DNA from 4 places in the Halalkalibacterium halodurans genome. Region 4 is predicted to be linked to each of the others. Evidence: riboswitches for the same ligand, from Rfam matches in the RefSeq annotation. Region 4 holds a riboswitch; each other region holds the start of a gene.
What was found. A riboswitch is a leader RNA that binds a small molecule or an ion and turns the genes downstream of it on or off. The one in region 4 is predicted to bind cobalamin.
Positions count from the first base shown of each region.

Region 1 (7,391 bases), 850 kb from region 4:
TCTGTCTGGGCCTTAATTTTACCAATGGCGGTTAACGCGTTTTATATCATTATTATGCGAACCTTTTTCCAACGCTCCGTCCCTGAGGCCATTTTAGAATCTGCTAGAATTGATGGAGCTGGCGAGTTTCGGATTTTTTTCAAAATTGTCCTGCCCCTTTCGATTCCTGGGATTGCAACCATAGCCCTGTTTAGTACGCTCGCCTATTGGAATGATTGGTTTAATGCTCTGCTCTTTATTGACGATCCAAAGCTTGTTCCATTGCAGTCGCTGCTCATGAGAATTGAGAATAACTTAGATTTCATTAGACAAAATGCGATGCTTTCAAGCCAAAACAGTGCGTTATTAGACTCGATTCCGCAAGATTCGGCGCGAATGGCCATGGTTGTGATTGCCACGCTTCCGATTGCCTTATCGTATCCGTTTTTTCAAAAGTATTTTGTCAAAGGACTTACGATTGGTGGAGTGAAGGAATAGTTGTCTCAAGAAGGAATCTTCCTTTTTGAAATAGATATTGAAGGAAAAAGAAATGGGGGAAAATGATGAAATCGTTTGTTATGAAGCTTGCGGTGATGGTGTTTTTGCTCGTTGGCCTAGTGGCATGTTCATCTGCCAATGAATCGAGTCAATCAGAGCCTGAGGGCCATGATGAGTCTGGGGAGCAGTCAGCTAATGAGACGGAGGCTACTGATCTAGACCATGTGACGCTGACGTGGTATATGATCGGTACACCACAACCTGACCTTGAACTTGTCATGGAAGAAGTGAACGCCTATACGGAGGAAAAAATCAATGCGACCGTCGATTTACGAATGCTCGATTGGGGCGAGTATGATGAAAGAATGCAAGTCATTACAACCTCAGGAGAAGCATACGATATTGCCTTTACGAGCTCGTGGGCTAACAACTATGCTTTAAATGCGAGACGGGGGGCGTTTTTAGAATTAAATGAGTTACTAGATGAGCACGGACAAGAAATGAAAGAGTTGATTGATCCCGCGTTTCTAGAAGGGGCACAAGTAGACGGTAAACTGTATGCTGTGCCAACGAATAAAGAAGTAGGGCAACAAGCTGTCCTGTCGTTTAACAACGAGTTAGTTGAAAAGCATAATCTCGACCTTTCATCCGTCCATTCATTGGCAGATTTAGAGCCGCTCCTGGCGGTCATTAAAGAAGAGGAATCTGACGTAACACCAATTGCCACGTTTGATGCTTACTTACCGTTTGATTCGATATTGCAAGAGGAAATGCCGTTTGCCTTTAGGCTAGAAGGAAACACGAACGAGGTAATCAATAAATACGAGGAAGACATTACGATGGAGACGCTTAAGACGATGCACGACTATTATAAAAAAGGCTACATTCGTCCAGACGCAGCAACGAGTACAGATTCTTGGCCGTTAGAGACACCGAATTGGTTCGTGCGTAAAGAGCTATACCAACCGTACGCTGAACTCATTTGGACACGAACCGCAGGATATGAGATCGCGACGAGACCTCTTCATGAGCCATACATTTTTAATAACTCTGTAACTGGATCCATGCAGGCGATTTCGGCAACATCGAAAAACCCTGAGCGGGCGATGATGTTTTTGAATTTGCTTAACTCAGACCCCTATTTACGAAACCTTCTGGATAAAGGAATTGAGGGTGTCCATTACGAGGAACTTGAGGATGGCACGATTAACGACTTGCCTGCACGTGTAGAACGCTATAACATGCCAAGCTTTGCGATTGGGAATCAGCTCATTCTAAAGTTATACGAAGATGACCCGCAAGATAAATGGGAAGCGTTTGAAGCTTTTAATGAAAGTGCGATTCCTTCACCAGCTCTCGGCTTTTACTTTGACTCGAATCCAGTGCGTACTGAAATTGCTGCGATTTCAAACGTGACGAGCGAATTCTCTCCAGCGCTGCTGAAAGGTGCTGTAGATCCAGAGGAGTATTTACCACTCTTTAATGACAAGCTGAACGAAGCTGGACTGCAAAAAGTGATCGATGAAATGCAGCGCCAATTTGATGAGTGGCAAGAACTGAATCAATAATTTGTTGCAGAAACCCTGTGCCTTTACAGGGTTTCTGTTCTTTAAAGAGAGCTAGCATTTTGCTTCGGTTAAGAGGATAATAGAGTTAAGTTTTGTAAAGGAGGATGGCACCATGAAGGTTGGAATCGATTTAGGTGGAACAAAAATAAAAGCGGCACTCGTTAGTGATGCAGGAGAGATAATTTCCGTGCAAGAATGCCCAACGGAAGCGGCGCAAGGTCCAGAGGAAGTAATGAACAAGATGATGTCTTTAACAGAAAAAGTCACGGATCATCAGCCGTTTGCCGGAATTGGAATTGGGGCACCGGGTCCGTTAAGCTCTACGGAAGGTACGATTCTTAGTCCACCGAACCTCCCAGGCTGGGATCATATTCATCTAGTTGATCGTTTTCAGGAGCAGTTTCAGTGCCCTGTGAAATTAGATAACGATGCCAATGTGGCAGCACTGGCGGAAGCTTTGCTTGGAAGTGGACAAGGATTTACGAGTGTTTTCTATTTAACGATCAGCACAGGCATTGGTGGCGGCTATGTTTTAGATGGGAGCATCGTTCATGGGGCCAGTGATTATGCAGGGGAAATTGGCAACATGATCGTTCAACCAAATGGCTATCAGCACGCAAATTTGAACCCAGGGTCACTAGAGGGGCTAGCAAGTGGAACGGCTATCGGACGAATGGCACGAGAGCGTTTTGGGGTTGAAGGTGGGACGAGAGAGGTATTTGACCGGATTCGCCGGGGAGATCATGATATGCAACGCTTAGTCGAAGAAGCGATGGACTATTTAGCGATCGGGATCGCGAATATCGCCCATACTGTAAATCCAGATGTCTTTGTTCTTGGCGGTGGTGTTATGAATGCGGATGATCTGATTTTACCGATCGTAAAAGAGAAAGTATCTCGCTACCTTTATCCAGGATTGGCACGATCAACAACGATCGTGAAGGCAAAACTAGGCGGTGACTCGGGCGTACTAGGTGCGGCGATGCTCGTTTAATCACAATGAAAACGGTTGCGAATTAGGCTCCTTTCTGTATACTAAAAACGTTGGGTCATAATTTAATAAGCACGCTCAAGCATTAGGTGGTTCAAACAATCGGTTGAATCTGAAAAGGGAAGCTGGTGAAAGTCCAGCACGGTCGCGCCACTGTAATAAGGAGCTACATGTGAAGAAACCACTGTCCAAAGGATGGGAAGGTACACATGGAGTGTTGATCTTAAGTCAGGAGACCTGCCTAATGTATGCACTTGCACCTACGCGTCATAGGGAGGAGTGATAGCTGTTTTACATATTGTTTTTAATCGTTGGATTCGTATGCTATCACAAACTCTCTTTCCTATGAAAAGAGGGTTTGTTTTGCTTTAAGAAGTTAGTCTAAGCAACGGCTTTCGCTAGATGACTTGCGACAAGCCGAGTTTTCAAATGACATTGAAAGGGCGGAGACATCCATGATCCAATCTTATCCGGTTGAACGATCAAGAACGATACAAACGAGGCTCGTATTACCACCAGATACGAATCATCTAGGGACGATTTTTGGTGGGAAAGTTCTCGCATATATCGATGAAATAGCTGCTTTAACAGCGATGAAGCATGCTAATTCTGCGGTGGTTACTGCTTCAATCGATTCTGTTGACTTTAAGTCGTCGGCTACTGTGGGTGATGCCCTTGAACTTGAAGGGTTTGTCACACATACAGGAAGAACGTCGATGGAAGTATATGTGAGGGTTCATTCGAACAACTTATTGACAGGAGAACGGACGTTAACAACCGAGTCGTTTCTAACGATGGTCGCCGTTGACGAATCAGGTAAACCAAAACCAGTGCCCCAGGTCGAGCCTCAGACCGAAGAGGAAAAACGGCTATACGAAACCGCGCCTGCACGAAAAGAAAACCGGAAAAAACGAGCAGCCTTAAGATAAGCTGCTCGTTTTTCTGCGTAAAATGATGAAATAATACTATTTTTAAAAACTATTAAATCCATTTCGATATCTAGCGAGCCGCTTCCTTTACTCGGTATTCAACTGCTTAATAGAAGGAGACATTCGTCCTTTGAAAAAGTCTAGGTGCTTTATTTATCGGATTTTTCAGACTATTTAACTGTGAAAGCTATATTCTCAGATCAGAGCAAAGATTTTTTTTAAAAGATGAAACGACATTTTTAGAAAACGCTTACATTTTTCTGAAATAACATGTATTCTAGAAGTAGATACAGAAGGAGGGAGCACGTTGAAGCGAGATCAACATTTTGAAACAAGAGCGATTCATACAGGCTATAAGCCTAACGAGCATTTTGACAGCTTAACCCCACCGATTTATCAAACCTCAACGTTTACGTTTGCTTCCATGGAGCAAGGAGGTAATCGTTTTGCTGGGGAGGAAGCTGGCTATGTTTATTCAAGGTTAGGCAATCCGACCGTTCAGATTCTTGAACAGCGGATAGCAGAGCTAGAAGGAGGAGAAGCTGCCCTGGCCTTCGGTTCAGGGATGGCCGCAGTCTCTGCCATTCTTGTTGGCTTGACGAAAGCAAACGACCATATCCTTGTCTCAAATGGTGTGTACGGGTGTACGTTCGGTTTGCTCACTATGCTGAAAGAAAAATACAACATTGACGCAACGTTTTCGCCAATGGACTCAGTTGAGGAAATCTTAGCAAACATTCAAGATAACACGACGTGTATTTATGTGGAAACACCGATCAATCCAACGATGCAGTTAATCGACCTTGAGCTTGTCGTGAGGGTAGCAAAAGAAAAAGGGATAAAAGTAATTGTCGATAATACATTTGCCACTCCGTACTTACAGCAACCGATCGCATTAGGATGTGATTTCGTTGTCCACAGTGCGACGAAATACATTGGCGGGCATGGCGACGTTGTGGCAGGCGTATTAATTGGCGACAAAGAAACGATTCAACTGATTCGAAAAACAACGCAAAAAGATATGGGTGGCGTCATTTCTCCGTTTGATGCATGGTTATTGCTACGGGGGTTAAAGACGTTAGCGGTCCGAATGGATCGTCACTGTGAAAACGCTGAAAAACTAGCGGAAAAACTAAAGGAACACCCGAAGGTAAGCACGGTTCTCTATCCAGGTGATTTTGAGCACCCTGATCATTCGATCGTTGCAAAGCAAATGAAAAAAGGGGGCGGGCTACTCTCATTTGAGATAAAAGGAACAGAGGCAGACATAGCGAAAGTTGTTAATCAGCTTAAGCTCATTCGAATTGCCGTTAGTTTAGGTGATGCGGAAACATTAATTCAACACCCCGCGACGATGACACATGCCGTCGTTCCTGAAAAAAGACGGACCCAAATGGGGATCTCTAAAAAATTGCTACGGATGTCTGCTGGTCTTGAAGCTTGGCAAGACGTGTGGGCAGATTTAGAGCAAGCATTAAATCAGTTGTAGACATCAGAAAGCTGAGTATTAAGCTCAGCTTTTTTCTTTTTGCCCACCATTAAGAGCCCGTGACTCGCCCCCCATTTGGATGCAAAATTTGTCCTGTCAAATATTTAGAGTCATCCGATGCAAGAAAGACGAAGCTTGGTGCAACTTCAAACGGCTGCCCCGGTCGGCTTAGTGGAGTGTCCGATCCGAACGTAGGAATCGAATGAGCAGGGTATGAAGATGGGATGAGCGGTGTCCAAATCGGTCCTGGGGCGACGCCGTTTACACGAATTTCTTGGTCGGCTAGAGATCCAGACAGGGCACGGGTGAAAGTCGTAACCGCTCCTTTTGTGGCAGCATAATCGATAAGCTGTGAGTGACCAAGATAGGAAGTGACGGAGGTTGTATTAATAATTGCACTACCTTTTTTCAAATGGGGGAGGGCAGCTTTCGTCATAAAAAAATAGGCGTAGATATTCGTACGAAATGTAATGTCAAGCTGCTCTTCTGTTATGTCCAATAGACTCGTTTGTCTAAATTGAACAGCATGATTATTGACAAGTACATCAAGCTTGCCAAAACGTTCGATCGTTTTTTCCACGACTTTAACGGACATTTGTTCATGTTGAAGGTCACCAGGCACGAGCAAACAATCTCGTCCGATCTCCTCTACCCGTTTTTTTGTTTCGATCGCGTCCTCATGCTCCGATAAGTACGAAATGACAAGATCTGCCCCTTCCTTAGCGAAGGCATAAGCAACAGCGCGCCCGATCCCACTATCTCCACCAGTAATAATAGCCACTCGATCAAGGAGCTTATGACTGTGGGGCCGATGGGGGTTTTCTGAGATTGGCCTAGGCTCCATTAAATATTCAAGTCCTGGGTGCCACGGCTGAGATTGAGGAGGGAAATGAACAGGAATGTCATCACATTTTTGGTGCGTGTCAATCGGTTCATGTTTCGGATACATCCTCTCACACCTTTCAAGTTCTAGACAGTAGCCCAGTATATGTAAATTAAGTGGAAAATGTTACTTTATATAGGAGTTAATTCATTGTGTATCTTTCACAATTTCTACGAATTAATGTTAAGATTAAACGTGAGAATACTGAAAATAAATCGTTATTTTGTTAGAAATGAACATTTAACTGTTGACCTTTAGGTTTGTGTGTTGTAAATTAACAAAGGAGGATGTTATAAATGAACATTCAAAAGGATGGAAAAAATGTGACCTCTCGGAGGGAATGGATCGAAAAGCTCGTTGAATCAAAAGGGAAAGTGGACATTGAAGAATTAGCTTCTCATTTTGGCGTGTCCTCGATGACCATCCGTCGCGATTTGATGCACTTAGAAGAACATAACAAGCTGATCCGAACACATGGTGGCGCCGTCGCTCCAAGTTCACTTATTGGCGAAACTCCTTACGCACAAAAGCAGACTGAGCATTTAATGGAGAAGCAGCTCATTGCAAAGCAAGCGAGCACCCTTGTCCCTGAGGGAGCAACAATTCTAGTAGACTCAGGAACGACGACCTTAGAGCTTATTAAGCTCCTTAAGGATCGAAACGATTTAACGATTGTCACAAATGACATTACGATTGCCGCTGAACTAGTGAATGCCTCACCAAAGTGCATTGTCACAGGAGGGGAATTGCAGTCAGGGGTTGGCGCGTTGTTTGGTCCGCAGACAGAAGGGATGATTCGTGAACTTCACGTAGATCTGTTTTTCCTTGGTGCCCATGCTGTGGATGAGGCTGCCGGTGTAACAGCTCCAACCTTGGAGAAAGCAGCGATAAAAAAACGAATGATGGAAGCTGCGCAGACGACATGGCTCATTTGTGATTCGAGCAAATTTTCGAAGCGGGCGTTTGCGAATGTTTGCCAGCTGACAAAATTAGAAGGAATCATTACGGATGCTAATTTTTTTACTAGCTTTAAGCATGAAAACTATCATGACAA
Region 1 covers NZ_CP040441.1:882,361-889,751, forward strand. Annotated here, with positions in the region: gene FED51_RS04275 (carbohydrate ABC transporter permease) at 1-477, shown strand, start outside; gene FED51_RS04280 (ABC transporter substrate-binding protein) at 543-2,045, shown strand; gene FED51_RS04285 (ROK family protein) at 2,158-3,039, shown strand; cobalamin riboswitch at 3,107-3,295, shown strand; gene FED51_RS04290 (acyl-CoA thioesterase) at 3,492-3,965, shown strand; gene megL (methionine gamma-lyase) at 4,273-5,454, shown strand; gene FED51_RS04300 (SDR family oxidoreductase) at 5,504-6,403, opposite strand; gene FED51_RS04305 (DeoR/GlpR family DNA-binding transcription regulator) at 6,634-7,391, shown strand, end outside.
Region 1: linked by a shared signal. The riboswitch ahead of FED51_RS04290 (acyl-CoA thioesterase) and the one ahead of FED51_RS08600 (ABC transporter substrate-binding protein) in region 4 are both predicted to bind cobalamin.

Region 2 (7,391 bases), 1.2 Mb from region 4:
CGTATCGCAAATCGAGGCGGTCATGACAGCTGGCAATGCGCGACGAAGCTTATTTTGCGTCATCCCTTGGGTGAAAATAAATAGATTCTGTACGCCCATGGGCAAAATGAGACCGAAGGCGAGAAGAAAACCATGTAAAAATGAATCCAATCGTAAACCCTCCTAAAAGTGAAGTCGACATCATCATAGCAAGCGACGGTCGTTTGTCATCATCCAGTTCGCCTAGCTCGAGGCCAACCAGTTCATTGAAATGAAGGTGAGAAGTATGAAATTGGATTGGAAGCCTGATCGTTCAAGCCACGTTCCAATCTATCTGCAAATTAAAGAAGAGCTTAAGCGACGAATCGAGGGCGGCGAGTGGACGGTAGGTACCCTTTTGCCATCACAACGGGAACTGGCAAACCTGCTCGGTGTTAATCGAAGCACGATTGTCCAAGTGTATGAAGAATTAATGGCAGATGGCTTAGTCGAAAGTGTTCAGGGGAAAGGAACAAAAGTTGTCAACAACACGTGGAACGTCATTGCGGCTACGTCTCCAGATTGGCAGCAATACGTATCAGGTGGGGTGTTTCAGCCGAATAAAACGTATGTACAAAAGATCAACGAAGCGGAGTTTTCCGAGGAAGTCGTACGCCTTGGGACAGGAGAGCTAGCAAAAGGGTTACTTCCTGTTAAGCAAACAGAAGAAGTGCTTGCTTCCCTCTCTCTTGAAGCAAGCCATTTAAGCTATGAAGAGGCGAAGGGTTCGCTTGCTTTACGAGAAGCGGTTTGCGAATTTGTCTCAAAATATGGGATTCACGTATCTCCGTCAAGCGTCTTAATTGTTTCGGGAGCACTCCAAGCTCTATCCCTTATGACGAATGGACTGTTTCAGGCAGGGGCACGTGTGGCTGTCGAGTCCCCGTCCTATTTAATGTCGTTACGTATACTTACGTCAGCGAACATACGTGGGGTCCAGGTGCCGTTAGCGGACGTGCAACACAAGCCGAACGTTTTACGACAATACAAAAGGCAACAAGATGTGCAAATGTTTTATACGATTCCTACGTTCCACAATCCAACGAATGTAACGTACAGCACCGCTGTTCGAAAGGAGCTACTACATGTTTGCCAAGCGATTCAACTGCCAATCATTGAAGACGATGTATACCGGGAGCTTTGGTTCGATGCGGCTCCACCACCTCCGTTAAAATCACTCGATCAAACAGGGAATGTTCTCTATCTCGGGAGCATGTCAAAAATCATCAGCCCTGGTCTTCGAGTCGGCTGGGTCATCGGTCCAGAGCCGGTTATCCACCGTTTGGCAGACATGAAAATGCAGACCGATTATGGGGCGAGCTCCATTTCCCAAGCGATCGCACAGAGATGGTTAACGAATAATGATTGGTTTACGAGTCATGCCCAGTTTGTGCGAGACAAGCTGAAAAATCAGCGAAACGCGATGCTTCAATTGTTGCAGGAGCATATGGGGGAGCTAGCGGAATGGAATCGGCCCTCCGGTTCGTTTTACATTTGGTGCAAATTAAAACACCCGGTTGATATGAACCGTGTCTTCCACCGCTGTTTAAAAGATAACGTCTTAATTCATCCAGGTACGATTTATGAAGGCTTGAAGCATTCTTATATTCGTCTTTCCTATTCATACGAAACAGGGGAAAGGCTCGAATACGGCATAAAAGCGTTAGCTCGTGTGATACATGAAATGTTAGCTTGAAGGGGGAGAAGCACAGTGGAAAGTATACGGATAATCGAAATGACAGACAACGATTGGCCTGAGGTAGAACGCATTTACAGAGAAGGGATAGAAACAGGGAATGCCACATTTGAAACGGAAGCCCCTTCGTGGGAGAAATGGGATGCCGGTCATGTGAAAAGCTGCCGTTTTGTGGCAAAGATTAAAGAAAAGGTCGTTGGCTGGGTAGCCTTGAGCCCAGTCTCCAGTCGCTGTGTTTATCAAGGAGTAGCCGAAGTCAGCGTTTATGTTGGCTCGACAGGAAGAGGAAAGGGAGTCGGGCGAAAGCTTCTGGCGTCCGTTGTAGAAGAAAGTGAAAAGCAAGGGTATTGGACGTTGCAGGCGTCTGTATTCCCTGAAAATGTGGCCAGTCTCAAGCTACACCGCCAGTTAGGATTCCGCGAAGTGGGGAAGCGGGAACGACTTGCAAAACGAGAGGGTGTGTGGCGGGACGTCATCTTGCTGGAGCGACGAAGCGAAAAGGTAGGATTGTAAAAAATAAAGGCGTTAGCCACCGCGGCTAACGCCTTTATTAGAGCAGCACTCGTCTAAGACAAGCGTAAATGAGCGTTCAGTGCTTCGTGCCATTTCTGCTTTGTCTGTTGATTCGTCCGTTCTAAATACTGGATTAACATCCATAATCCTTTATGGTCAAGGTTGTCGATGACCCTCTTCATGACGGCAGCATCCGTCGTATGCTCTAAGAAGTAGATGATTTCTTGTCTCATCCTTACCCCTTTCGTGAGAGGATTAAGCTTTCGTTTTTAGCTCTTCTCGTGCAGCTCGTGCGGCAGCTACCATGTTCTTAAGGGCGGCTACGGTTTCTTTTTCCGCGCGAGTCTTTAAGCCACAATCAGGGTTAACCCAGAAAAGGCTAGCTGGCAAGACCGTTAACGCGCGGCGGATGACATTTAGCATTTCTTCTTCTGAAGGAACGCGAGGGCTGTGAATATCGTAGACCCCTAACCCAATTCCCTTTTCATACGTCGTCTTTTCAAACGCGCTAATCATTTCTCCGTGGCTTCGTGATGTCTCGATGGAAATGACGTCTGCATCGAGATCATCGATGGCTTCGATCATTTCATGGAATTCGCTGTAGCACATATGAGTATGAATTTGCGTCGTTGCCTTCACATGGGCGCAGCTCGCACGGAAGGCGGACACGGCCCAGTCTAAGTACTCTTGCTGATCTTCAGCTTTTAATGGCAGACCTTCACGAATCGCCGGTTCGTCAATTTGAATCATTTCGATACCCGCTTCTTCTAATGCCGTCACTTCATGGGTGAGGGCCTCCGCGATTTGATGTGCAATCACAGTTAACGGTAAGTCATCACGAACGAACGACCAGTTTAAAATCGTGACAGGGCCTGTGAGCATGCCTTTCACCGGTTTGTCCGTTAACGATTGGGCATACACGGTTTCTGCTACCGTCATTGGTTCGGTGAAGCTCACATTTCCATAAATGATTGGCGGCTTGACGCAGCGGGAGCCATATGATTGCACCCAACCGTTGGCTGTGAATGCAAAGCCATCTAACTTCTCACCGAAAAATTCAACCATGTCGTTGCGCTCAAATTCTCCGTGAACGAGTACATCGAGGCCAAGCTCTTCTTGAATATTGATCCACTTTTCAATGTAGGACTTCATCGTCCGCTCATACTCGACTGTCGATAGCTCCCCTTTTCGCCATAACGATCTTGTGCGACGCACATCTTTTGTTTGCGGGAAGCTTCCGATCGTTGTCGTTGGAAGAAGAGGAAGCTGCCATTTTTCTTCTTGAACCGGACGGCGCTCGTTAAAGGATTGTGGGCGCTTTTTGTTTTCAAGGTTATGAGATGTTGCTGCTCCAGAGCGCCAGCCTGATTTTTCGAGAGCGGCTAAAGCGTCGTCATTGGCCTCAAGCGCTTCTTTCACCTCAGCTTCATTTCCTGCGGCTAGCTGTTTTAATGTGTGAAGCTCGGTTAGTTTTTCATTAGCAAATGCAAGCACACCTAGCAACGTTGGGTCGAGTTTTTCCTCACGCTTGGTTGTAACCGGTACGTGGAGAAGGCTGCATGATGGTTGCAATACAAGACGATCTTTCGCTACATGCTGTTCTAATTGATGAACAAGCTCATGGCGCTCGCGTAAGTTGCTAATCCAAATGTTGCGTCCATCAATGATTCCGGCAGCAAGCACCTTATCTTCAGGGAATCCGAACGTACGGAGAGCTTCAAGGTTTTTTGCCCCACCATGAACAAAGTCTAGACCAATGCCCTTCACTGGAAGAGAGACGACCTCTTCGTAAAAAGTCACCGCGTCAAAATACGTTTGTAGGAAGAGTGGTGCATCGGCGATCGCTTCGTTTATTTGCTCGTAAATACGTGTAACAAGCGCCATTTCTCGTGCTGAAATGGAGGTAACAAGGGATGGCTCATCCACTTGAATGGAACGAGCACCTGCATCGACGAGCTCCTGGATGACCTGGATGTAAAGCGGTAGCAATGATTGAATCGTCTCTTGAAGCTTATCCTCTTCATAGCCTTTGGCTAGCTTTACAAATGAGTATGGACCTAGAATGACAGGCTTTCCATCAATGCCTAATTCATTTTTTGCTTCTAAATAGGCCTCAAGTGGAGCGTTTTTCGTTAAGCGTGGTGCAGCATCATGTAGCTCAGGAACGATGTAATGGTAGTTTGTGTTGTACCACTTCGTCATTTCACACGCCTGGGCGTTTTTGCTTCCTCGTGCCATAGCAAAGTAAGTAGAGAGTGTCGGCGTATCACCTTGTTGTAAGAATCGTTTTGGAATAATTCCGAACATTACGGCCATATCGAGCACATGGTCATAAAGGGTAAAGTCACCAACAGGAATGAGATCAACCTCTTGTTCTTGTTGCACGCGTAAATGATTGAGGCGAAGCTCTTTCATTGTGGCGAGCAATTGTTCTTCAGTGGTGTCATTTGCCCAGAACGATTCAAGTGCTTTTTTCCATTCGCGGTTTTCGCCAATACGTGGGTATCCTAGATTGCTAGTCAACATGTAAAATTCCTCCTTGAAGTGATAGAGTAAAAAGGTAAAATAAAAAGGATATTTTTACCAATATGGGAGAGTGGTAAAAATATCCTTCGTTGGATGCAACGAAACATGTTTGAAACACCTCCCTATCTCCCGTAGGTAAAAGCAGTGCTGTTAGAACAGGCAGGTCTCCTGGCTCTAGCGTCAACATTGCAACAGTCTTCCCAACCAATGAACGGTCAGTGACAATATCGTTACAACTCAGCTATGACAGTGGCGGGACCGCTCCGGATTTGCACCGGATTCCCTTTTAAACATTAAGTCTATCATGTGACTTAACGTACCTGTTCCCAAACGATGAAATTTTAATCCACTTTAACGGAGGAAAGCCGATTTGTCAAGTAGGAAATAAGCGAAAACCTAATCAGTTTCTTTCCTCCTAACCCCTTTATATCAAGCTCTAATCCAATAAATCATAGTATTCTACTCTGTTTTTGCTATTTTAATGTAATATATTTTTTTGCGAGTGGCATCGTTCAGAGCAGTAAATCGAGAGTTGAAACATTAATCAATTGTATACAAAACCCTTACATAATTTACATTTTTAAAAAATAACTGTTACTTCTTGCGTGGTACACTTTTCATGAAAAGGCTGAATGAACAGTACATATCTGGTCTTTCTAAAAAATCTATTTCATATGGAGGACGTACATCATGGGATTAAAAAAAGCAGGGGCATCTTTATTGCTAGCCACCTCATTATTTTTAACTGCATGTGGCTCAAGTGCCACGGACAGTGAAGTGAGCGAAGGGGACGCGGTTGGCGGTACAGATAGTGAAGCCTATGTACCTGAATCGTTAATGGTTCAGTTCGTTCCATCGCAAAATGCTGAAACGTTAGAGGCTAGAGCCAAGCCGCTTGAGAATCTGTTATCAGATGAATTAGGAATTGATGTGGAAGTTAGTGTATCAACTAATTATAATACGGTCGTTGAAGCGATGGCTTCTGGTCAGGTTGATGTCGGTTTCCTGCCGCCAAACGCTTATGTACAAGCTCACGATGAGTACGGTGCAGCAGAGGTTATCTTGCAATCGCAACGGTTTGGAGTGAACGAGGATGGTTCACCAACAGATGAGCTAGTCGATTACTATTTGTCGATGTTTATTGCCCGTGCCGACTCTGATATTGAATCGATTGCAGATATTAAAGGGAAAACGGTCGCCTTCCAGGACTACACATCATCAGCGGGATACGTTTGGCCTGCCGCGATTTTGTTAGACGAAGGGATCGATCCTTTAACAGATGTGAATCCGCTCATTCTCCAAGGTCATGATGCAGGAGTTACTGCTGTCTTAAACGGTGAGGCAGATGTTGCTGCGATTTTCCAAGATGCGCGTAATGTTGTTGCGGGTGATTTTCCGACTGTTTTTGAAGATACAAAGGTGATTTCGTTCACAGAGCCGATTCCAAATGACACGATTTCTGTCCGATCCGATATGGACGATGAGTGGAAAAAGAAGATCCAGCAAGCTTTTATTAAAATTGGTCAATCTGAAGAAGGTCTAGAGATTATTCGTGATATCTATACGCATGAAGGTTATACCGAATCAGAAGATGCTACCTTTGATATCGTTCGTGACTATGCGGAGCGTGTTCAAGGCGAATAAAGGCTACTGAATCTCTGATTTTCACTTCATTACTTTTCTCTATTAGTCTATTAATAGGTCGTATCTCTAGGGGCTCACGATCTTGAGGTTGTCCAAAAGGGGGGAGAGCTCCCTTTTGAACAACTTTTTTTCCTCTTTAAGGACTTTGCTTCTGTAAAAGATGAAGGATAAGAAAAAATTGCACCCGCCATTTACGGCTTGGGTGAACCAAGCTTTCTCATTTTACGACTTAACTACTTATTAGAAAGTTGGATTTCTATGATTGAACTGAAGAATGTCTCAAAAGTGTATCCGAATGGAGTAATAGGGTTAGACAATATTAATTTAACGATTGAAAAAGGGGAATTTGTCGCGATTGTCGGTTTATCTGGAGCGGGTAAATCGACCTTATTGCGTGCCATGAATCGTTTGATCGATATATCCGATGGTGACATTATGATTAATCGTCGATCGATCACTTCAGCAAGTGGAAAAGAGCTACGTATGATGCGAAGAGATATTGGAATGATCTTTCAAAATTTTAATCTTGTGAAACGCTCCACTGTCTTACGTAACGTCCTTTCTGGTCGGGTGGCTCATAATCACACGTTTCGTACGCTTTTCAATCTATTTCCTCAAAAAGATGTAGATCTCGCCCTTCAATCACTTGAAAGAGTTAATATTTTAGAAAAAGCCTATACCCGTTCTAGTCAATTATCAGGCGGTCAACAGCAGCGTGTCTCGATCGCTCGTGCCCTTGCGCAAGAGGCAAAAATGATATTGGCTGATGAACCGACGGCATCGCTAGATCCGGTCACGACGAAACAAGTGATGGATGATTTAAAAAAAATTAATACAGAGGATCAGGTGACAGTTGTCATTAACTTGCATTTTGTTGACTTAGCAAGAGAGTATGCCACAAGAATTATTGGCTTACGGGACGGAAAGGTCGTTTTTGATGGTCCAGCGCAAAGAGCAACAGACGAGGTGTTTAAAGATATTTACGGTAGACCAC
Region 2 covers NZ_CP040441.1:500,838-508,228, forward strand. Annotated here, with positions in the region: gene FED51_RS02500 (LysE/ArgO family amino acid transporter) at 1-150, opposite strand, end outside; gene FED51_RS02505 (aminotransferase-like domain-containing protein) at 266-1,714, shown strand; gene FED51_RS02510 (GNAT family N-acetyltransferase) at 1,739-2,227, shown strand; gene FED51_RS02515 (hypothetical protein) at 2,281-2,460, opposite strand; gene metE (5-methyltetrahydropteroyltriglutamate--homocysteine S-methyltransferase) at 2,483-4,753, opposite strand; cobalamin riboswitch at 4,895-5,092, opposite strand; gene FED51_RS02525 (phosphate/phosphite/phosphonate ABC transporter substrate-binding protein) at 5,444-6,397, shown strand; gene phnC (phosphonate ABC transporter ATP-binding protein) at 6,656-7,391, shown strand, end outside.
Region 2: linked by a shared signal. The riboswitch ahead of metE (5-methyltetrahydropteroyltriglutamate--homocysteine S-methyltransferase) and the one ahead of FED51_RS08600 (ABC transporter substrate-binding protein) in region 4 are both predicted to bind cobalamin.

Region 3 (7,391 bases), 1.4 Mb from region 4:
GGATGATGTTCCCTTTCACGTGTCCCATGTCGGTTTTCTTATCCATCTGCTCATAAAGTAACTGATGGACTTCTTGTTTAAATAGTCTGCCGCCAAGAATGACTAGCGCGACAAACTGGATGAATAAAAAGCCGATGATCGTAAAGAAAATCGCGCTTAATGACAAGGTCATTTGATGACCGATAATGCCCTGTCCCACTAATTTAGAAACGGTCAAGCTAATGATTTCTGCCAAAAATCCGCCGATTAAAATCCCACCAACGAGTGCAAAAATGGATGTTATGAACCCCTCTGCTATAAGCTGAAGAACAAGGCGTTCCTTGCGCATTCCTAACATGAGATAGAGCCCGAACTCTTTACTCCTTCGATTTAATTGGTACTGATTAGCAAATAAAATTAAGAAAAATAATAAAAATAACGCAAATAGATAAACAATGGGCATTAAGGCTAACAGTTTATCAATCGCATCACTTTCAAACTCCCTTAAGAATAAAATAATATCTTGTTTCCCCAAGGAAAGAATAATATAAAACGAGGCGACTGCGGTTATAAGGGTTGCAAAATAGATTAAATTCTCCTTACGGCTACGTTTCGCATGACGATAGATCAGCTTAGAGAACATTGGCGCTTCCTCCTCCAAGCTGAGCTAGTACCGTTAAAATTCTTTCATAAAATTTCTCACGAGACTCTTCTTGTTTGCGACGTAGTTCGTGAAAGATGACACCATCTTGAATAAAGAGGATTCTAGAGCAAAAGCTCGCTGCATTAGGGTCATGGCTGACCATTAAAATCGTTCTTCCACTACTACGATTAATACTCTCCAACTTCGTCATTAACGTTCTTGCGGAGCGTGTGTCCAATGCCCCTGTCGGTTCGTCCGCCAGAACGATATCTGGATCAGAAATCAAACAACGCGCGGCGGCGACCCTCTGCTTTTGCCCACCAGACATCTGAGATGGGAATTTATGAAGAATATCTGCAATATCTAAAATACTTGCCAGCTCATCTAACTTCACACGCGCTTTTGTAAAATCCACTCCATGAATGGCTAATGGTAATAGGATATTTTCTTGTCCCGTTAGATTATCCAGCAATTCAAAGTCTTGAAACAAATACCCGATTCGACTGCCACGATACTTCGCTAAATCCTTACTATCAAACGCACTGATGTTTTTTCCATGTAAAAGAACACGTCCCGAGGTGGGTTTAATAATCGTAGCAATGCAGTTTAATAATGTCGTTTTGCCAGAGCCACTTGGACCCATGATTCCTAAGAATTCTCCTGGGAGAATGTCAAAATTAACACCCTTTAACGCTTTTGTTAGATTGTTTTTCTTTCCGTAGTTTTTTTGTAAGTCTTGAACCTCTAGTAATTTTCCGTGACTGGCCATGTGAAACTCCCCTTTTCTATCATCATTTTCGGAAATCATCATCCACCGGATGGAGCTATTCACATTTTAACCAGTATGACAGACGAAAAACACTTACACCTAATGTAAGGAAAACGGAAGGGTTGATCTAATATTCTTAAAGATTTACGCTATAGAGCTTACAATAAAAAAACGGCCTCATAGAGACATCCTGTCCTAAGAGACCATTCTTTTAAGCATATCTGCTCGAATCATTCGATTTTAAAACGACCCTTCAAGTGACAACTTCTAATGTATTAATCGTCACCCCACGTTGATTAGAGAGAGTCGGTACCTGTAAAGAAGGAATACGGCCTAGCCATCCCAACGATGACTGTTTCTACTGCTCCTTGCCAACATCCTCAATGGCACCAGACACACCAGCTTGCTCAAATGTCGCCATTTCACGTGCAATTCGGATGGCTGACCTTACAATCGGAAGGGCAATGGCCGTCCCGCTTCCTTCCCCAAGACGAAGATTTAGATTGACGAGTGGTGTTAAGCCTAAAAGTTTGTTCACACAGACATGACCAGGCTCCACTGATTGGTGGGATGCAATCAAATAATGCACACATAGGGGTGCGATTCGAACCGCTGTTAGGGTAGCCACAGCCGTGATGAAACCGTCGACTAAAACAGGGATTCGCCATGCTGCTGCGCCTAGTACAATCCCTGCAAGACCTGCTATTTCTAATCCCCCTACTTTGGCTAAAACGTCAATCGGATCTGCTGCGTTGGGCTGGTTGACTTCAATGGCCCGCTTGATCACAGCGACCTTTTTTTCTTTTCCTTCATGACTTAGACCTGTCCCAAAACCAACGATTTGCTCCACCGGTACCTGCTCGAGTGCAGCGAGCATCGCACTGCTTGCCGTAGTATTTCCGATTCCCATCTCCCCAAGCGCTAGCAACTTAGCTCCATTCTGTATAGCTGCCTGTGCAACATCGATCCCTACCTCTATCGCAGCAATGGCTTCTTCTCTTTCCATGGAGGGGCCTTGCGCCATATTATTTGTTCCATGGCGTACGTTTTTGTTGATTAAACCCGGAAGCTGCAACGTGCCATTGACACCAATATCAACAACCTGTACCGAGGCATTTGAGACACGTGACAACACATTGATCGCTGCCCCACCTGTAATGAAATTATGAACCATTTGCTGAGTAACTTCTGATGGATAAGCTGAAACGCCTTCAGCGGCTACGCCATGGTCTGCCGCCATTACGATTACGGTGGCAGGATCAATTTCAGGCTGGGTGTGACCCGTAATGCCCGCTATTTTAATCGCCAATGATTCTAATAAACCTAAACTCCCCAAAGGTTTCGTCAGAGTGTTTAAATGTTGTTCCATTTGTTGCTGTGCTTTTGTGTCCAACCCATTGATTGAACCAATCGTTTCCTTTACTTTTTGCATGATCCTTCCTCCTTTGATGGTAACTCCCGACCACACAAAAAACCCCAGCTTAAATAAGCTGAGGGTATGCCATGCCTCATCAATGACAGCGCATCTTCTTAGGCAGGTCTCCTGGCTCCGATTCATCGCATGCTACACCTTCCCAGTTTCCCAGTGGTATTGTAGCAGCTCCTCGACTACAGTGGCGGGCTCCGCGTCGTTTTAAAACTTCCCTATTCTCCTACAAATGAGGCACCTAAGAAGCCTATTAAACTGTATTACTACACTACAATTAAATCATAAAATCATTCGGTTAACAATCCGTCACATTAGCAAATAGTCCCCAGTTCTGGAATACTCAATAAACCTTCTATTCACTTATCTTGCTAATTAACTTCTGTCGATTTTACATCATTCTCAACCTTGGAAGGAAAAGCCTTTCCGCTTCGTTTAATCTTTTGGTAAAATTTAAAGAGTGGTTAAAAATCGTAAGAGGGAGAATTTAGATGATGACAACCCCTATTTATGTAGTAGACGCTTTTACAAATCAAGCTTTTAAAGGGAATCCAGCAGCCGTCTGTGTTCTTCCTACTTCACGAGATGATATTTGGATGCAGCATGTTGCTTCGGAAATGAATTTATCCGAGACTGCTTTCCTCCACCCTTATCAAGATGGATACTCATTGAGGTGGTTTACACCAAATACAGAGGTCGATTTGTGTGGACATGCGACTCTGGCAAGTGCCCGTATTTTATGGGAACTGGATCACATAAGCGCGGAACAGCCCATTACATTTTATACTAAAAGCGGAATACTTACTGCTAGTAAACGCGGCGAATGGATCGAATTAGATTTCCCATCTGAACAACCAAAACAGGAAAATGTGTATCCTAATGAACTGATTGATGGATTAGGCATTCAACCGTTATATGTTGGCCGAAACCGATTTGATTATTTAATTGAAATAGACTCTGAACAAAGGTTAAAAGAATTAAATCCTAATTTTTCACTATTAGAACAAATCGATACTAGAGGAATCATTGTAACAAGCAAATCGACATCAACTGAATACGATTTTATTTCAAGATGCTTCTTTCCAGCGGTAGGTGTGAACGAGGATCCTGTTACAGGGTCAGCCCATTGTTGTCTAGGTCCATACTGGCAAGAAAAATTAAACAAAAACGAATTTCTTGCCTATCAGGCTTCTAAAAGAGGAGGCATCCTAAAAATCAAATTGCAACATGATAGAGTTTTCTTATTAGGGCAAGCCATCACAGTATTGAGAAGTGAGCTCCTCCTTTAACTCGTAACCTATTCATCCATGAATGATGAGATGATTTAATCATCCGCAAGAATTTAAAAAAGGTAAAAATAGTGCAACATTAGAGGAGTGACAGTGAGATGAAAATAGAGCATGTAGCAATCTGGGTCAAAGATTTAGAAGCTATGAAAACATTTTATGTTAAGTACTTTAATGGACATGCAAACTCAAAGTATCATAATAAAGATAAGAAATTTGAATCTTACTTTCTAACGTTTGACGGGGGTGCACGTTTAGAGATTATGTGTCAGTCAGGTATCGATAAGCCGGATCAGGACGATCGGATGGGTTGGGCTCATATTGCCATTTCTCTGGGGAGCAAGGAGGCCGTCAATCAGATGACAGGCCGCTTACACAATGACGGTTACCGCCTTGTTAATGGTCCTCGTGTTACTGGGGACGGCTATTATGAGAGTGTGATAGAGGATCCTGAAGGCAACTTCTTAGAATTGACTGTGTAAAAAATATCGCGCCCTTTAATGGAGCATCGTTCTTGATTACCGTGCTGCATTGATATTCCCGGCTTAACCGTTCTCCTATAAAAACGTGCATTTCTATAGGAGAACGCCATAAAGGCATGGTTAATCCCTGTAGTGACTTTTCCTTAAAGGGTGATTACCCGATCGCATCGGTCGGCAACTTCAGGATCATGGGTAACGATCACAATCGTCATTCCTTCTTGGTTCAATTGGCATAACAAATCAAGAATGACATTGCGGTTAGCCATATCAAGTGATCCTGTTGGCTCATCAGCTAACAACAAGTCGCACGGCCGTAACAAGAGGCGTGCAATAGCCACACGTTGTTGTTCCCCTCCTGATAGCGAGTGGACTTTTTTATTTAGTTTGTTAAAGAGACCGACTTTTTCTAACACTTCCTTTTTCTTTTGTTGTTTGAATGTACGTGATCCCTTTATAAGTTCGAGCGGGACGTCGAGATTTTTCGAAACCGTTTCATCATCCATTAAAGCAAAGTTTTGAAACAAGTAAGCGATTTTGCTTTTACGGAACTGCAATGCCTGTTTGGAATGGTATGCTGGCTTGTTCTTGCCAAAAAGCCGCACCGTGCCGCGATCTTCTTTTTCTAACAGACCAATAATGTTTAAAATCGTTGTCTTTCCTGAGCCGCTTGGCCCTGTAATCGCGATCATTTCGCCACGATCAATGGTTAAGTTGAAGTCACGGAGCACCGTTTCTGAATGAAAAGATTTGCTGATGTCAGTCAGTTCTACGATTGCAGCTGCCATTCGTTATTCCCCCTTTAATACGCTAACTTTGTTTTTCTGCTCGAGCCTCATTAACACAACAGACGTGACCACCACTTCCGTCAAGAAAAGGACAAGTACGACGATCGCCAAGTATTGGGTCCCACTATGGCGGTAAAGGGCAATGCCTAAAATGACGACCCATGTTGCCAACGTCCAAAACAGGACATTACGGTAAGCACGAAACAGACTGTGGCCGAAAAGGCGCCGCAATAGAAAGCGTTTTTTGTGTTGTGCGAACAACAAATGGCTTGATTGCACAATCATAAACAGGGCGATTGTTGCCGTAAGCACAAACAGGATCGTATCAAGTGTTAGTGCCCGTTGGATCTCAGTAATGTCTTTTTGTGCTTGTTCATTAACGGTCACCAAGTGTTTGGCATTGTCATCAAGCTGCAAGTCGCGCAAAAGCGGAAGATAGTGTTCATAGGTTTTCGCTGTATTTTGGTCCAACAGTTTGACTTTTAGCGGATCATTTCCGACTGAGCCACGAAAGAAATCTCGTTCCATTGGATAGCTGTTATTCTCCGTAAGGACTTGTATGATAGGGTCAACAATTAGATTGCCTTCGTTTGGGAAGACATAGAGATTAAAGCTAAACACTTCTTGAGACGAAGCGAGCCAAATGATGTCAAACGTTTGCTCTTGCAAGTGGGAATAAGACTCTGCTTGATATTCGGGCATCGTTGCCCAATACGCATAATCTTCTTTAAAGTAAGCAATAATATCTTCTTTCTGGTCCTTATATTGCTCAGGAACCAATAACACACGATTGGTTTCTTCTTCCTGAATGGCAATACGTTTATTATTCTCATCTACTAGCGGAAAAGCTTGTAAATAGTTTGGGTTCACTCGTATTGAACGAATATGTTCTTGTGAATATTCCGTAGCCATTCGCAACCATTCTTCTTCATAAAGTACTGCATCTATATAGAGAGCGCCCACAGCATTTAGCACTGGATACAAGCTCTTAGTTAAGGAAATATCTGTTTGCCATAAGCCACTCTCCTGGTTCATTTCTTCTTGGTCGTAACCGATAGAATGGGGATAAAATTCGCCGTAATCTTTACCGAACGCCCAATCGGTCATCGAGTTACGCACTTCTTCCATTATTGTCAGGCGATCCGCGATTTGTAGCAAAAAAACAATGACAGAAACGAGGGCGACCACCTTGGCTACTTGGCTTACGATTAAAAACAGCTTCGTTTTCGTGTTGTTTTTAATGCTCTCGATTAAGGAAGAACGACTGCTATAAAACACAAACAAAAAGGATATCGCCAGCAGAAGCAGGAATGGCCATGATCCGGTAACCATTGTAGCGAAGAGATAGCGAGGTTGCCAGCCAAACAAGGCAAAAGCCAACAGGGGCAAGAACAACAAATAAAAAGCAAAAAAACCTCCACAGGCATTGCCGATCAATCGTCGCCATATCTTAAAAAGCGAAAAACCGTGCATGCTATAAATCGCGACTGTTTTGCCGTTTCGCATAATGTAAAACATGAGCATCAGCCCTGTTATTCCCCAAAGCGTCCATGCTAACGTTTTCGGAAAGGTAGGATCAAATGTTGTGCTCACATGACTAGGCTCTGTTTGAACAGCAAAATCATCGACTGTTAACGGTTCAAGCTCTTCCACATAGTCTTCAAGGTAATGGTTGAATAAATCGGCAAGCGTGGCGGAAAACTGCTCTTTCGTAACAGTACCAGCTTGTTCCACTTGATAGGTAGCATAGGGCGAGACATAGTTAGGAAACTGGTGCAACGGCCTAACCGTTCGTGTATGTGTCTGGCTCAATGTTTGTATCGTCCCTTTGATTTCCTCAACGTCTTCCTTCGTTCGCCGAGAAGACAAGATCAAGTCACCATCACGGGTATCTTCACTCGTTAAACGAGAGCCGTGTCGAAGTGGAATCGCCTCTAGAAAGGGGCTTTTTTCTGTCAGCAAGGCAAACGTCGTCAAGGCAATCTTGTCGCCTTCCCCAAGGAGTTGGACATCACGCAACA
Region 3 covers NZ_CP040441.1:313,539-320,929, reverse strand. Annotated here, with positions in the region: gene FED51_RS01695 (ABC transporter permease) at 1-622, opposite strand, end outside; gene FED51_RS01690 (ABC transporter ATP-binding protein) at 612-1,391, opposite strand; gene cobT (nicotinate-nucleotide--dimethylbenzimidazole phosphoribosyltransferase) at 1,750-2,823, opposite strand; cobalamin riboswitch at 2,908-3,077, opposite strand; gene FED51_RS01680 (PhzF family phenazine biosynthesis protein) at 3,309-4,106, shown strand; gene FED51_RS01675 (VOC family protein) at 4,205-4,585, shown strand; gene FED51_RS01670 (ABC transporter ATP-binding protein) at 4,729-5,370, opposite strand; gene FED51_RS01665 (bacteriocin-associated integral membrane family protein) at 5,374-7,391, opposite strand, start outside.
Region 3: linked by a shared signal. The riboswitch ahead of cobT (nicotinate-nucleotide--dimethylbenzimidazole phosphoribosyltransferase) and the one ahead of FED51_RS08600 (ABC transporter substrate-binding protein) in region 4 are both predicted to bind cobalamin.

Region 4 (7,391 bases):
AAATTGGTCAACTCGCGATCGCTTTTAACCGAATGCGGCGGGAGTTGAATCGAAATGTGACGGAGTTGAATCAGGAAAAAGAGCAGCTCTCCCGAATTTTGAGCAGCATGGCCGACGGTGTGATTACCCTTGACAAGCGTGGGAAGGTGATGGTAACCAATCCTCCGGCTGAGCGATTTATTCAAGCATGGCATTACGAACAAGGATTAGTTCCTTCTGAGAAAAATGAGCTGCCACAAGCGATCCATCAACTTTATCAGCAAGTGGTTGCCTTGGAATCGGAGCAGATGACGGAATTAGATGTTCAAGGGCGAAGTTGGGCGATTCTTATGACGCCTCTCTACGATAACTCTTACGTCCGTGGAGCGGTGGCCGTTATTCGCGACATGACAGAGGAGCGTCGTCATGATAAGCTGCGAAAGGATTTTATCGCCAATGTATCCCATGAGCTGCGAACACCGATTTCCATGCTTCAAGGCTATAGTGAAGCAATCATTGATGACATCGCCGGGACGGATCAAGAAAAAAAAGAGTTAGCGAAAATCATTTACGATGAATCGCTACGCATGGGGCGCCTTGTTAATGAATTGCTCGATTTGGCAAGAATGGAAGCAGGCCACATCGATTTAAATTATGAAGAGATTGAAGTGAAAACGTTCTGTGAACGGATCACAAGAAAGTTCCAAGGACTCGCGAAAGAACAACAACTAACCCTTGATTTCATCTATCGAGGGGATGAAGGGAAACGGATTCAGGTCGACCCAGACAGGCTCGAACAAGTTCTCACCAATCTTCTATCTAACGCGATACGGCATACCGACCCAGGCGGTACGGTGCAACTCGCGTGTCATGTGATGGAAAACGGTATGAAAATTGACGTAACGGATACAGGAACAGGAATACCGGAAGAAGATTTACCGTACGTATTCGAGCGGTTTTATAAGGCGGACAAAGCACGGACGAGAGGAAGAAGTGGGACTGGGCTTGGACTTGCCATTGTCAAAAATATTGTTGATGCCCATAGTGGAGAAATTAGTGTCCACAGCAAACAACAAGAAGGGACAACCTTTACAGCCTTTTTCCCGAATGCTCGTACCATTTTGTAGAATCGACAGGAATAATCTTGTTCCATAAGAAACATTGAAGCTGACAAACGCCTCTCTCATGCGTAGGTCAGCTTCTTTTTCCCCCTATAATCGTTTTTTGAAAACATAGCTCACTTTATCGTAAGCGCCTTTTTCCATATAAAACCGATGGGCCTCGGTTCGGCTAACATTGGATGACAGGGAAATGGCTTCGTATCCTTTTGTTTTGGCCCATGCTTCCACATGAGCCAGTAACATGAGCCCGTATCCGTTTGATCGATGGTGTTCATCTGTGACAAGGTCAGTTACCCAAATGCTTTTTCCGTTATAAAGCGTTGTTTGTGGCATAAAGCCAATGACAGCACAGAGGGTGTCTTCCACCTCCAAGGCAAACATTCGATAGCCTTCGTTTTTTGTCGCTTCATGGACAAGTTCTAAGTAACTAGCTTCGGTTAAATGAGGACGAAGCTGACGGATGAGGGGGAAAGCCTCAAGCCATTCTTGTTCGACTATTAATGATCGAATCAAGCTTCTCATCTCCCTCCTAGTTTATACTCCATCGTGATTACGTTAAGTCTTGCACCATCCGATCTTTCCATCATTTCTTCCTTTGTGTTCGCAAAGCCTAACGAATCGTAGAAAGCCACATTTTGCGCCATGTCCGCTCTCACTTTACAAACAACCGTTGCACACTTTTGTTCCTTCGCAAGTGTCATGAGATGGTCTATGAGCCGGCGGGCAATTCCTTGGTTTCGGGCTTCTGGTATAACGGAAAGTCGGAAGAAATAAAGCTGTTTATCATGAACCACAAACTTTACCATCCCTACACATTTATCGTTATGCTTATAAAGGAGGACTTGGGTGCCTGATGTTAATTCCTGTTCGATATCGGACACCGCTTCTCGTAAGGCAGTGGTCGGTGGGGTGGCGTAACGATATTCGTCAAACGCTTGATGAAGCACGGAATGAATCTCTTTTGCATCTTTCTTTTCAGCGTGCACGATGGTCATGACTCTCTCTCCTTTTTTCATTCAATGTAACATGTTTGTAAAAAGGATGGAACCCTTTTCCTGAATGATTCGTTTCACAATAAAAAGAGGGGGTCATGACGAAAATGAAAAAAATTGTAGGGAGCCTCATCGGTGTTATGCTTCTATTATTCATCGTAGGTTGCAGCAATACGGAGCAAATGGAAATGTTTGATGCGGGGAATATGGAGGGTGCCGATATGAATGTAGCTACCGATTATTCGGTCTCAGAGGAAGGAATGGAGGAAGAAGCTGCACTTGAAAAGGTAGAATTAGATACGGAAATTGAGACGGAGGAAAGAGGAAGTGCTGTTCCAGAGGGAATGGAACGAATGATCATTTACACTGGAGACATGGAGGTAGAGGTAGAGTCGTATGATGAGGCAGAGCAGCAGCTTACGTCGACTGCTCAATCTCTCGGTGGATTTATTGTGGAATCGTCTAAAAATGAACATGAAGACGGTCATACGTCTGGTTATCTTGTGGCGCGAGTCCCACAAGAGCGGTTAGATGATTTTGTTCAAGAAGTGAAAGAAACGAGTCTTTCCATTCATTATCAACAATTAAGCGGTAGTGATGTGACGGAGGAATATGTTGATTTAGAAGCGAGGCTTAAGTCAAAGCGAGTGATGGAAGAACGATTAATCACGTTTTTGGAAGAAGCCGATTCAACGGAAAACTTATTAAAAGTTTCCAATGATCTTGGGAAAGTTCAGGAGGAGATTGAACAGCTCGTCGGTCGGATGAACTATTTAGAGGATCGTGTCCGATATGCTTCCATGACCATTTCCATAAGAGATCGTGGGATCGAGGTAGGAAGCTTACAAGGACAAAACACGTTAAACACGTGGGCAAACGCAAAGAAACTATTTATGGATACGACAAATGGAATCATCGCCTTTTTCTCTGGGCTTGTCGTTTTGCTAATTGGGTTTTCGCCGATTTTATTTCCACTGATCGTCATTGCAGTTGTCATGATCATTCTCGTTCGCCGAAAGAAAAAAATGTCTACACCGCCTGTTCAGGAAGAGTAGATTTTTGCAAAAACGCTGTTCTTTTGCGTTATTTTTTGTATAATAAAGACGACTTATCAATGAATCGTATATCGCGCTGAAGGGTCGTTCAATGTTTGAGCGTGAAAAGGGAAGTCGGTGAAAATCCGACACGGTCCCGCCACTGTAAATGGGAGAGGCTTGCAAGATCCACTGTCTAGCGACGGGAAGGGGGGCAAGTACTCGATGAACATAAGTCAGGAGACCTGCCTTTCAGTTTGAGTGTGTAGCCTTCGAGGAAAAGGTGAAGCAGTTCATTTGATTTCATGGAGATAGCATGGGATCTAGACTGGTTTTGCAAAAACACTCTGAAGGGAGTGTTTTTCTTTTTCACTTACGAAAGTTTAACTTCCATTAAGGTTAGGCGACAAGCCAAGTTTTCTATGCTAGTGGCCCACCACCTTCAGCGACGAGCGCCATTGATTAGTACGATAGAGAAAAGAGGGGATCAGTAGATGAAGTCGAATGTACGGTTATGGCTTCTGGCCTTGCTCTTGACGCTAGGTCTAGTGGCGTGTGGCACAACCACGGACGAGCCTGAAGCTCCAGCGGATGACCAAGGAACAGATGTAGTAGAGGAAGAAGCGGGTGGGGAATTCCCACGGACGATTACAGATTCATTAGGAAATGAAGTAACGATTGAAGAAGAGCCAGAACGAGTCGTCTCGTTAATTCCGAGCATTACCGAAACATTATTTGCGATCGATAAAGGGGACACCGTTGTCGGCCGCACTGATTTTGACAACTATCCGGAAGAAGTTGAGGATATTCAGAGCGTCGGCGGTATGGAGTTCGACGTAGAACAAGTGCTAGCACTCGAGCCCGATCTTGTCCTTAGCCACGGATCAGGTGCCCATTCATCCGAAGGCGGTTTAAACCAACTTCGGGAAGCGGGAGTTACGGTCGTTGTCGTTCATGATGCGTCTAGCATTGATGAAGTGTACGACTCGATAGCGATGATTGGTGAAGCAACAGGTGCTGATGAGCAAGCAGCTACCGTCATTAGCGACATGAAGGAAGGCTTTGCTGCACTAGCTGAAAAGGCTGAGGCGATCACAGACGAAGAGCGTGCAAACGTTTGGGTTGAAGTTTCTCCTGAGCCTGAAATCTATACAACAGGGAAAGGGACCTTCTTAGATGAAATGCTCACATTGATCAACGCGGACAATGCCGCGGGAGATGTGGAAGGTTGGGTTCAGTTCTCAGAGGAAGAGGCGGTTGCCTTCCAACCGGATGTGATCATAACAACATATGGCTATTACGTTGAAGATCCAGAGAAACAAGTGATGGCGCGTGACGGCTGGCAGAGCGTGCCTGCAGTAGAGAACGAGCGAGTGTACGATGTTCATTCAGACGAAGTGACTCGCTCAGGACCACGACTTGTACAAGGGGCAGAGAAGCTTGCGGAACTCATTTATCCAGACGTTTTTGCGGAATAATTTGCTTTTCGTGTATGGAGCGAGCGCAATCTTTTTGTTCGTCGCCATCATCATTAGCATCGGAAAGGGAAGTGTGGAGCTTCCCTTTTTCACCATTTTGGCGATTATTGGACAATACGTCTTTCATTTGCCTGTAGACAGTGGAGTCGACCAAACAATGGTGAGCATTGTAGTCGACATTCGCTTACCGCGTGTATTGCTCGCTGCTTTTGTCGGCGCGAGCCTCGCACTTGCAGGGGCGGCTTTTCAAGGGTTGTTAAAAAATCCATTAGCTGATCCGTATACACTCGGCGTTTCGTCAGGCTCAGCACTAGGAGCCGTCTTTGTCCTGTTTTTTGCCGTTCAATTGCCGATTCTCGGCTTTTTTACGCTACCGGTCGTTGCGATCATTACAGGATTTTCCACCTTGTTCCTCGTGATTATGTTTGCAAGGCTCGTTCAGCGCTCCATGTCAACAGAGACGATTATTTTAGCTGGAATCATATTTAGCTCGTTTTTAGGGGCACTCATTTCGCTCATGATTGCGTTGACAGGAGAGGAATTGCGACAAATTATCGGTTGGCTCTTAGGCAGTGTGTCGATGCGGGGCTGGGACTATGTAAAATTGCTCGTCCCTTGTTTTTGTTTTGGGGCCCTTTTGTTAATGGTTAATCGCAAGGAACTAAACGCCCTTGCCTTTGGAGAGGAAACAGCCAAACATTTAGGGGTAAACGTCAAAAGGCGTAAATATATGATCCTGATCTCGGCTTCTATTTTAACGGGATCAGCTGTTGCTGTCTCAGGCACAATCGGCTTTGTCGGCTTGGTTATTCCTCATATCACCCGATTAGTAGCTGGACCCGACCACCGCCACTTATTACCTTTATCAATGATGATCGGTGCTGGGTTTCTTACCTTAACGGATTTATTCGCACGGACAGTCATTGCACCGACCGAACTACCCATTGGTGTGATCACTGCGATCGTCGGCGCACCTGTCTTCGGATTATTGCTTATCAGACAGCGAAAAAAACTGCTCTCGTAAGGAGTTGGACCATATGCTTGATGCACAAAATGTAAGTGTTGGCTATGATGAAAAGACACCGATTATTCAGCAACTCTCGTTCCAAGTTCATAAAGGTGAAATTTTCGGTATTCTTGGTCCGAACGGGAGTGGGAAAACGACATTGTTGAAGGCTGTGAGCGGCCTGTTGTCACCTTCGGAAGGGACGATCACCCTACAAGGAAAAGCCATTGCCGATTATCATTCAAAAGAGCTGGCACAAAAAATGGCCGTGCTGCCCCAGACAGCCGACACCGCCTTTGCTTATAAAGTAAAAGAGGTGGTCGCTCTTGGGCGTTATCCCCATCAAAAGGGTTGGCTTGCCTCCGAATCGCAAGAAGATGAACGAGTCATCCGTGAGGCGATGGAGCAAACTGATACGTGGAAGTTTCGCAATAAGCCGTTACAAACGTTGAGCGGAGGTGAGCGCCAGCGAGCTTTGCTTGCCCGAGCCCTTTGCCAGGAGCCTGATCTCCTTTTGCTTGATGAGCCGACCAATCATCTCGATATTTCGCACCAAATGCAGTTACTCGATGCGTTGAAAGACTGGACACGAACGCGCCAGTTGACTGTTGTGGCCATTTTGCACGATTTGAATATGGCGAGCCTCTATTGTGATCGCGTATTGCTTCTTAATGAGGGACGGATGGTCGATCTTAATAGCCCACGCCAAGTGATGACCGAACACCAGCTGGCCAACGTTTACGAAACGAAAATTCGCCGCAACGAACACCCGACGATTCCAAGGCCACTCGTCACATTTGAGCCGGCGGCAATAAGAAGCAAACCAAGCTCCCCTATTTCTGAGCTTGAGGTTTTTACCTCCGAGCAACTAATTAAGGTGACAAGCTCCATAAGGTGGAAAACGTTATCATCTGCTGTATTAGGGGCAGGGTTCAAATGGCATCAAACGTTTGTGAACAGGCATGTATCAAAAGACTATTATTGTGATGATGTGGAGCTGGAGTTTCAAACGTTTTTATCAAATGTAGGGGTCGATGGAACCGATGCGTTAGGGATGATGACGGCCGCTATTCTTGAAGATGTTGCCATAACCGAAGCGACTTATGAATCGTTTAAAGTACGAGTGTTTGTGACGGCCGGAATATCAAATGCAGTGGATGCTGCCAAAGCTCATCTTCGCAAGCGAAATGAGGCAACGGTCGGAACGATCAATACGTGGGTGTTCATTGAAGGAACACTGCCTGATGCCGCCTATGTCCAAGCGCTGATGACAGCTACAGAAGCAAAAGGGAGAGCGCTTGCGGAGAAGGAGATTCTCGATCCTGTAACAGGGACTCTTGCGACGGGTACATCCACTGACAGTGTTATGATCGCAAGTTCACAGACCGGGACGTACTTCCCTTATGCGGGAACAATCACTCCGCTCGGTCAAGCGATCGGAAAGCTCGTCTACGATGCAACCATTCAAGCGGTGACAGACAATGAAAAGCGGAGGCTTGAACGATGATCGCTTGTCACGTAATCGCGATCGTTAGTGCCTTTATTCTTGATAAGTGGCTAGGTGATCCGAAGTGGCTTCCTCATCCTGTCGTCGGAATGGGGAAGTTGATCACTTATTTCGAGAGAAGATGGAATTGTGGTAGGTGGAGACGAGAAAAAGGCGTGCTGCTGCTCCTAACGGTTTTATTGATCGTGACAGCTTTATCCCTTGCTCTCGTATGGTTGTCCTATCAAGTCCACCTTCTGCTCGGTGTCATAGTAGAAGCTCTATTGATTGCTTC
Region 4 covers NZ_CP040441.1:1,736,274-1,743,664, forward strand. Annotated here, with positions in the region: gene FED51_RS08580 (ATP-binding protein) at 1-1,106, shown strand, start outside; gene FED51_RS08585 (GNAT family N-acetyltransferase) at 1,191-1,622, opposite strand; gene FED51_RS08590 (GNAT family N-acetyltransferase) at 1,619-2,095, opposite strand; gene FED51_RS08595 (DUF4349 domain-containing protein) at 2,200-3,147, shown strand; cobalamin riboswitch at 3,212-3,393, shown strand; gene FED51_RS08600 (ABC transporter substrate-binding protein) at 3,621-4,604, shown strand; gene FED51_RS08605 (FecCD family ABC transporter permease) at 4,567-5,628, shown strand; gene FED51_RS08610 (heme ABC transporter ATP-binding protein) at 5,642-7,117, shown strand; gene cbiB (adenosylcobinamide-phosphate synthase CbiB) at 7,114-7,391, shown strand, end outside.